Regions from separate parts of the Exiguobacterium acetylicum genome, predicted to be linked through region 2. Evidence: predicted binding sites of a transcription regulator. Region 2 holds the regulator's gene; each other region holds the start of a gene.
The links. The regulator Rex, encoded in region 2, represses fermentation and respiration genes when NADH is low (regulators of the CRP and FNR family bind a similar motif). The targets are predictions, from matches to a motif close to TTGTGAAATATTTCACAA.
Positions count from the first base shown of each region.

Region 1 (2,208 bases), 460 kb from region 2:
AGCATCAAGAACGCCGGGATGAAGGTAATGCTTTGGAACAAAATCAAGCGCAGACTGACTTCAAGTGCAATCATTCCCATGCTGAGCATCGAGATGAACTCAAGCATCAGCGACGACAAGAAGGCGAGCTTCAAGACCGTTAACGTCGCATCTCGGAAATCAAGACTGCTTTTTTCGATGACGTCACGTTGTCGTTTCGCGCGACCAAATAACTTCAAGGTCGTCAGTCCCTGCAACGTATCAAGGAACGTTCCCGAGAATGCCGTCATCTTCTCGAGTTGAGCATCGGCCCGCTTTTGCGTCATGATGCCGATGATGATATAAAACAACGGAATGAACGGTGCCGTGATCATCATGACGAGACCGGTGATCCAGTCATAGCTGAATGCCGCGATCAGGACCATCAAGGGAACGATCGTCGTCTGGACGACTTTCGGCAAGTATTGACTGTAGTAGCTGTCCATCTCGTCTACAGCGTCGAGCAAGACACTGACCTTCTGTCCCGCTTGCCCTTGTAGCATCATCTCGACCGAACGACCTGTGTATTTCGCGACGAGTGCTTCCCGAAGCGCCTGCTTCATGTGTGCCGATAACGTCGTACCGAGACGACCGTTCCAATACGTCACGGCGACCCGGAGCAACAGCATCCCGAGGACGACAAGTAGTAACGGAATGACGGCTTCAAACGGTTGTTCTTTCAAGAAAATCCGATCGACCGTCAACACGATACCGTACGATTGACCGACGACCGCAACCCCCATTAGGAAAGCTGCAATAATGAATTGAATGAGAATACTGCGTGGAATCTGGACGATTCCTTTTAATGGATTCATATACAAACGTCCTTTCACAAAGTGTGAACGACTTTTAGTGAATATTTTCACATATCGTACATTTAGTATACCGAATCCGGAACGGGGATGCCATGCAGATGCTGTCGAAAAGGTGTGACGGTTTTGTGAGAGCATATGACTCGACAATTCTTTCAAATAAAACTATTATGGATATACATTATCCACATTTAATGAAAGGGGGACTTCTCATGCAAATGAAAACCGGGGTCGAACAATCCGTCTACGCGATGTTGCTCTTGACCTTCCTTCCGGATCGCGCTGTGTTGCCCGGTGAATTCATCAGCCAGCAACTCGGTGCCTCGCCGACTTATTTTCAAAAGCTCTTACGAAAACTCGTCCAGGCGGATCTGTTGTATTCCGTCCCGGGTGTCAAAGGCGGCTTTCGCTTACGGCGTCCGGCAGACGAAATTCAAATCTTTGACGTTTATCAAGCGATCGAGGGCAAGCAGACGTTGTATGCGTCAAGCGGTGTCTTTGAGGATTTGATGGGAATTCAGGAACAGGAAATCGGTCTACTCTCGAATCTAATGACAGAGGCGGAAGAGGCGTGGCAATCGACGTTGAAGCGCGAATCGATTGGCTCGATCCGTCAAGCAATCGACGCCTCCTGTCCACCGGAACATTTAGAACGATTGCATGCGTTAATCACAGACCGGATGATGACACTTTAATGAACAGAAAGAGGTTTTTACTATGGTATTGAATCGTTATTTTGACTTATTCGACGCGTCTCGCACAGATGAACAAGCTTTTGAGGATCTCGTTTCCTTATTCACGACAGACATCACGTTCGTCCTGAACGGACAACCACAACACGGCATCGACGCCTGGAAACAATTCGTCCGTCATGTGTTCACGGCGAATCAGGATATTAAGCACATGTACGCAGGCTGGGAAGAAACAACACCCGGAACGTACGAAACACGCTGGGCAGTTTGCGGAAAACGGGCAGACGGTAGTGTCTTCACGCAAGACGGAAAAGATATCGCACGTCTCGATGAAAACGGACGAATCGCTTACCTGGAGAACGTTCCAGATGATCCGAAGATGTTCCGTTCATAAGATGGCTTTTAAACAACAAAAACCTGTGTTCCGCGCAAGCAGAACACAGGTTTTTTGGTATTTAGCGCTTTAGTATGAGTCGTTTCAACAAATAGCCTGTGATGACAAGTAATGACGCAATGGCGAAATAGACCATGTAGATCAACAAGTCCGGCGCAAATCGTGACACGATGTACGTCATTATAACGACAGCCGTATAGAGCAATAAAAATAGACTGATGTGCTTCAACTTCGACACTCCCCTTTGAATCCTTCCCTCTTCTTTACGGAAACGATTGGAAGATGTTTCAAA
Region 1 is NZ_CP082333.1:193,092-195,299, reverse strand. Features, by position in the region: gene cydD (thiol reductant ABC exporter subunit CydD) at 1-833, opposite strand, end outside; gene K7G97_RS01145 (Rrf2 family transcriptional regulator) at 1,043-1,525, shown strand; gene K7G97_RS01140 (nuclear transport factor 2 family protein) at 1,548-1,916, shown strand; gene K7G97_RS01135 (hypothetical protein) at 1,978-2,145, opposite strand.
Region 1: a site for Rex is predicted at 869-886, ahead of cydD (thiol reductant ABC exporter subunit CydD). Genes of this name have one in related genera too.

Region 2 (2,208 bases):
ATCAAGTGTGACGTCACGTCCGGCGGTGCGATCAATGCCGCAACGACGAACAGCGCAAAGTACGCATATTTCCGATTCTTTCGCATGAAATATGGCGTCACGAGACCAAGACGTGTCAGGAACATCGTCACGACCGGCAATTGGAACAGAAGACCAAACGGCATCGTCAACCGGATTAAGAAACTGAAGTAGTTCTCGACTCCGATGACTTGTTCGATTCCGAGCTCTTTCCCGAGATCCGTTGAGACTTCAAGCAAAAAGGGAAGCAACCAGAAATACGAGAAGGCTACGCCAGCCAAAAACAGAAAGAAGATGACCGGAATATACGTCAATGTCGCTTTTTGCTCCTTGTCATAAAGTCCTGGTCGGACGAATGCCCAGAGTTGATACATCCAGAACGGTGACGCTAAAATCAGCGCAATGATGAACGCAAGATTCAAATACAACATTAAAGGATCGGCGACGTTGAAGGCATTCAAACCGATGCCGAGCTCTTTTAAGTCCGCTTGCAAGAAGCGAACGAGCGGTCGGACGAGCGGAAATGCGACAGCGAACAGGACGACGACGATGATAAGCGACCAGACGATCCGCTTACGCAGTTCGTCAAGGTGCGACGTCATGCTTTGCTCTTGATCAACCGTCATGATTCAATCACTTCTCTTTCGGTTCGTCCTTTTTATCGTCGTCCATGATGCCGTTCGTGGCATTCTTGAACTCTTTCAATGTCTGACCTGCAGCGCGTCCGAATTCTGGTAACTTCTTCGGTCCGAAAATGATCAATGCGACGACCGCGATTAATCCGATGCTCGCAGGTCCGATACCTAGTGTGAGCGGAATAAGGTTTTCCATTATGATTTCACTCCTTCAGCTGATTGCGAATAATGCTTCATGAAATAAACTAACGACTGCAACTCGATCGATAAATCAATGTGATGGACCCGGACGCTAGCTGGCACGTTCAACCGCGCTGGCGTAAAGTTCAGGATGCCTGTCACACCATACTCGACTAACTCATCCGCTACTGACTGCGCGAACTGGGATGGAACCGTCAAGATGGCAACATCGACCTGATTCGCTTCGATTTGTTCTTTCATGTCCGAAACATGATAGATTGGAACGTCATGCGTCGTTGTTCCGACCTTCTCTTCGTCCGCATCAAACGCAACGACTATCCGAGTACTATTATTCTTTAAAAAGTTATAATTTGCAAACGCTGTTCCGAGATGACCGACCCCGATTAAGGCAACATTCGTCACCTCATCTTGATTCAAGGTTTTGCGGAAAAACGTTAAGAGATGTTGAACGTTATATCCATACCCCTTCTTCCCTAATGCCCCAAAGTAGGAAAAATCGCGACGAATCGTTGCTGAATCAACCTTCACCGCCTCGCTTAACTCAGCAGAAGAGACGCGGAGCTTGCCTGAATTGTATAAACTTTGGATGAAGCGATAATATAGCGGCAACCGTTTTGCTGTCGCTTGTGGAATTTTTGTGTCTGGTCCATTCATCCTGCAGTTCCCCCTTCGGCCACATCCATCGTGGCACCCAAATCTTTGCAAAAAGCTTTCTACTCTCCTTGATTGTAAACCACTTCACATAGAGTCACAAATAATATATTCCGCAGGACCTCGCGCTTTTGTTCGTGATAGACTAAAGGGTGGAAGGATGGATGGAAATGATACTCTTACAAGTCAACCAACTCTCGAAATCATTCGGCGTCGAGCCGATTTTAGAAAATATCAAATTGGAAGTACAAGAGCGGGACCGCATTGCGCTCGTCGGACGAAACGGTGCCGGTAAATCGACCTTGCTCAAAATCATTGCTGGCGAACTCAGTCATGACTCGGGCGACATCATGAAAGGCAAGGATGTCAAAATCGGTTATCTCGCGCAAGACAGTGGTCTCGAATCGAACGAGACGATCTGGAACGAGATGCTGACCGTCTTTGAACATCTCCAAGAACAAGAACGGACACTGCGCCGGATGGAAATCGAAATGGGCATGGAGCATATCTTGAACGACCCGGTCGCGTACGATCGTCTCCTGAAGACATACGATCAAGCGCAACACGACTTCTCAGAAGCGGGTGGTTATCAGTTTGAAGCGAATATCCGCTCCGTCCTGCACGGGATGCGCTTTTATCCGGATGATTACTCGCGCCGGATTCAGACATTATCCGGTGGTCAACGGACACGGCTTGCCTTAGC
Region 2 is NZ_CP082333.1:2,939,440-2,941,647, forward strand. Features, by position in the region: gene tatC (twin-arginine translocase subunit TatC) at 1-644, opposite strand, end outside; gene K7G97_RS15110 (twin-arginine translocase TatA/TatE family subunit) at 652-849, opposite strand; gene K7G97_RS15115 (redox-sensing transcriptional repressor Rex) at 849-1,508, opposite strand; gene K7G97_RS15120 (ATP-binding cassette domain-containing protein) at 1,676-2,208, shown strand, end outside.

Region 3 (2,208 bases), 920 kb from region 2:
GTCGCGGAGACGAATGCCAGTTGTCGATCGCGTAGTGCACTGTTTGCGATTCGCGTCGCCGAGTCACTCATACCACTCTCATAGATTTGATCCGCTTCGTCCAAGACGATCAATTTCACCTTATGCATTTTCAGCTTCTTCGAATCGATCAACTCCACGAGACGCCCAGGTGTACCAACAATGATTTGTGGTTTTTTCTTCAATCGTTCATATTGTCGTTTTAATTCAACACCACCAATGAATGCACCGGATTTGATACCACTTCCTTGAGCAAACAATTGAATGACTTGATGAATTTGCATGACGAGTTCCCGTGTGGGTGCCGTGATCACGACTTGTACGTGTGGTTCTTCTACTTCAATCTTTTCTAAAGCTGGAATGACATAAGCAAGCGTCTTCCCTGTTCCTGTTGGCGCTTCAGCCAGGACATCTTTTCCTTCGCGCAACAACGGAATCGCTTGTTCTTGAACAGGCATCAACTCGGTAAAGCGTGCGCGTTCCCATGCTTCCTGTAAAAATGGTTTTGTAAAGTTCATAACGATTTCTCCTACTCTCTTAATTCCATCATGCCGTTACGTATTCGACATGATCTCCTGATGCATCACGGTATCCCCGTAATGTCTGTGTATATTCATTTCCTGCGTCGAGCAATCGAATGTGGAAGCGAATCTCGCCTTCACCGGCTTCTTCTTCTAAAATTTCGAATCCTTGGATGACACGATCCTGTAATTCTGCAGCGAGTGCCGGGTACTCCGCAAGACTCGCATACGTCGCTTTTACGTCAACCGGACGACGAACAAGCGCAATCCAATACGATTCATCATAGCCGATAAAGTCTTCATAATCAAAATCATCTTCAAACCGAATCCAGAATCCATCATTTTCGAATTCCGTGATCATTCCCGTTCGCGTTGAACCGTCCGATCCGATTTTCAGCGAGACCCAGTCTCCTGACTGATACTCTCCTTGTTGTGTTAATGATACATACTCCATTTGGCACACCTCCACGTTCTGTATTCCCTTTTTCATTGTCAACGATACGTCTTAAAAATACAAGGCACCGTAGCGTGACATTCCTCACAGTTTCAACTGTTCTAGTGAATCTTTTTCAAATCAACTCATACAGTTTCCAAAAAACCTTGGATTAGCAACACTAAACTGTTTTTTCTGAACTATGTTTATATGAATACAGAAATAAAGAAAGCCCGTCATATCAACGTTTGTTCACTTGTTAAAACATTCACATGAACGTAAAGGGAATCGCCCTTTGCTTTTGTTACACTATTCACATAAGGAACTGATCATTAGCTCAATATTAAAGGAGTGGTATCCATGTTATTAGAAAAAACGAGTGCTTGGACGAACTTTACGTCTGGTGAATGGGTAAAGACGATCGATGTCGCAGACTTCATCCGACTCAATCGCACGGAATATACAGGAGATGATCACTTTTTAGTCGGTCCGACGCAAGCGACGGAACAGCTCTGGCAACAAATTCTACAGCTGACGAATGAAGAGCGACAACGTGGTGGTGTATATGCCGTCGATGCTAAAACACCATCAACGATCCTCTCGCATGATGCAGGGTATCTGAATCGCTCACTCGAAAAAATCGTTGGTTTACAGACAGACGAACCGTTTAAACGTTCGATTCATCCGAACGGTGGGATTCGGATGGTGAATGATGCCCTAGCTGCGTATGGCTTTGAAGCAGACGAGACCGTCACGAAAACTTTCAGCGAGTACCGGAAGACACATAACCAAGGGGTTTTTGATGCTTATACCCCTGAGATGCGCGCTGCACGTAAAGCCGGTATTATCACCGGATTACCTGATGCTTATGGTCGCGGACGGATCATCGGTGACTATCGTCGTGTTGCTTTGTACGGAACGGCACGCTTGATCGAAGAACGTAAGAAGGATTTAAAGGCACGTGGCGGATTCTTATCTGAATCGATGATTCGCGACCGTGAAGAGATGAATGAACAGTTGCGCGCATTAACGGAATTGACCGAGCTTGGAGCTCGCTATGGTTTCGATCTCTCCCGCCCTGCCGAAACAGCACAAGAAGCATTCCAGTGGGTCTATCTTGCCTATCTTGCTGCCATCAAAGAGCAAAACGGGGCAGCCATGTCACTCGGTCGAGTCTCGACGTTCCTTGATATTTATGTCGAACGTGATCTTGCGACTGGTCGTTTGACGGAAGAG
Region 3 is NZ_CP082333.1:649,519-651,726, reverse strand. Features, by position in the region: gene K7G97_RS03385 (DEAD/DEAH box helicase) at 1-536, opposite strand, end outside; gene K7G97_RS03380 (hypothetical protein) at 565-993, opposite strand; gene pflB (formate C-acetyltransferase) at 1,333-2,208, shown strand, end outside.
Region 3: a site for Rex is predicted at 1,229-1,246, ahead of pflB (formate C-acetyltransferase). Genes of this name have one in related genera too.

Region 4 (2,208 bases), 860 kb from region 2:
ACCAGAGACTAGACCAGCAAAGATGGAAGCGACGAGTGGATCATTTAGAGATTCCGGAACGATTTGAGTCGGAATCCAGTCAATTAAAAAGGAAGAAGCAATGACGATAATTCCAGATAAGAACATGAATCGTTTGCGTAGGAAACGGAAACCTAAAAGGAAGAGGGGAATGTTTAAGAGCAATTGCGTTAATCCGATTGGCGTGTGGAAGAGCTCTTGAATAATGAGCGTGATCCCCATGATACCGCCTGATCCGATATCATTTGGAGATAGTAGTAGGCTGATGTAAAGGGAATACAGCAACGTACCAATGATTAAGAAACTGATTTTTTCAACTCTCTTTTTCTGTGGGTGTGTTGTAGTCATGGCAATATGATGAGTGACCTCATGCTCCTCCTTCTGTGAGTATCTGCATGCAAGAGTACGCTCATATGCATAAAATTTCAACCCTTCTTATGAAAAAAGATGAAAAAGGGTACGTTTTTTTAGGAAGGTGATGAAAATGAAGAAAATGTTATGGATTCTTGGTTGTATTTGCTTAGGAATACTAGTTGGGATTCGTCTTTTCGAACAACCCAATGAAAAAAATCAATCATCCATTTGGCATGATGGTGATCTTGTAGCGAGACAAGTGGGTGCCTCGATGATGAATACGGTAGCGGTTCGTCAATTAGCCGAACAACTTCCGTTCTCATCAGAATTAAAACAGGTAGATGTCGAAGGAGAATCGTTACGTCTTGCCTATGAAGTGACAGGAAAAGAGCGACAAGCTTGGATTGGTACCGATACCGGGACACTACAGGTGAATCAGGATTTTTTAAAGGCTCGGTTATCTAAAATTCTGATGCATCATACGCTAGTTTTATTTTCAACGATTCCTGATTTGACCGATCTTGAAATTCACTACACGGATCCGTATTCAGATGCAGATTTTACGATGGACCGGAAAACATTCGACGACTACACTCCGACCGATATCGAACGAGCTACTTCCTCTTCTAGACGTTTTAATCGTGTCGTCATTGATGGTTATGTGCTCGATGCATCAAGACGAAACACCTTCTTTGAACGCTTCGCATCACGACTACAGATCCAAACTAATTAGTTGTATAAAGCAAGAAAAGGCATTTTTCACAATCTCGACACAATGATATCGTTTACATCTCGTTCTTTTATAAAAACGATAAAACAGGTCTATTCAATACTTGAACATCTTTTAAGATGGAAGTATGATAATAAATGAACAAACATTGTGAAGTGTTGAACAAAAGAAAGAGAGGTTTCTACGATGAACGAGGTAGAAGCATTAGAAGGATTACGGAATAAAGCAATCAAGTCGACGCGCATGCTACAAATGCGTCCTCTCGAGTACTTAGTTCGTGCCATGTTAGCGGGAATTTTCATTGGATTTGCAATCATTTTTACTTTAAAAGCAATTAACGGTCTATATATGGCGGAGTCACCTGTTGCGACACTTGTCGGTGGACTGACATTCGGAGTGGCACTCGTCCTGATCGTTTATGGTGGGGCAGAGCTGTTTACAGGGAATACGATGTATTTCACGACGGCGACGATGCGCGGCTATACGACGAAGATGGATACGATGAAGGTCTGGTTGATCTGTCTAATCGGAAATGGACTTGGCGGATTGGCGTTTGCGCTACTCTTTTCTCAAACAGGAATCATCCAAGAGCTTGGTATGAACAACTGGTTATTTTCTGTCTCAGAAACGAAGATCCACCATACGACGTGGGAAATCTTCACACGTGCTATCTTCTGTAACTGGATGGTCTGTTTAGCGATTTTCATTCCAAAGAACATGAAGAATGAGTTGGCGCAGATCATGATGATGATGGTACTCGTCGCAGTATTCTTTGCTTCTGGATTTGATCACGTCATCGCCAATATGGCACTGTTCTCCATTGCGTTAGTCGTACCACATCCGGATACGATCACATTTGCCGGAGCGATGCATAACCTGTTGCCAGCTTTAGCCGGTAACATCATTGGTGGAGCAGTCTTCATGGGAATGATCTATACGTGGCTGAATAAAGAAAAATTAGAAGTAGATGAATCACGTCAATCCACGACACCTGTTCATATTGCTTCGAAACAAAATGCATAATCAAAAAGCAGCTGTCGCGACAGCTGCTTTTTTCATTCATTCCATATGTTGAAAGCGATCGACGTCTGCAGCCAGTTCTTCAT
Region 4 is NZ_CP082333.1:589,876-592,083, forward strand. Features, by position in the region: gene K7G97_RS03070 (YitT family protein) at 1-366, opposite strand, end outside; gene K7G97_RS03075 (hypothetical protein) at 503-1,105, shown strand; gene K7G97_RS03080 (formate/nitrite transporter family protein) at 1,289-2,125, shown strand; gene K7G97_RS03085 (YkvA family protein) at 2,162-2,208, opposite strand, start outside.
Region 4: a site for Rex is predicted at 1,251-1,268, ahead of K7G97_RS03080 (formate/nitrite transporter family protein). Genes of this name have one in related genera too.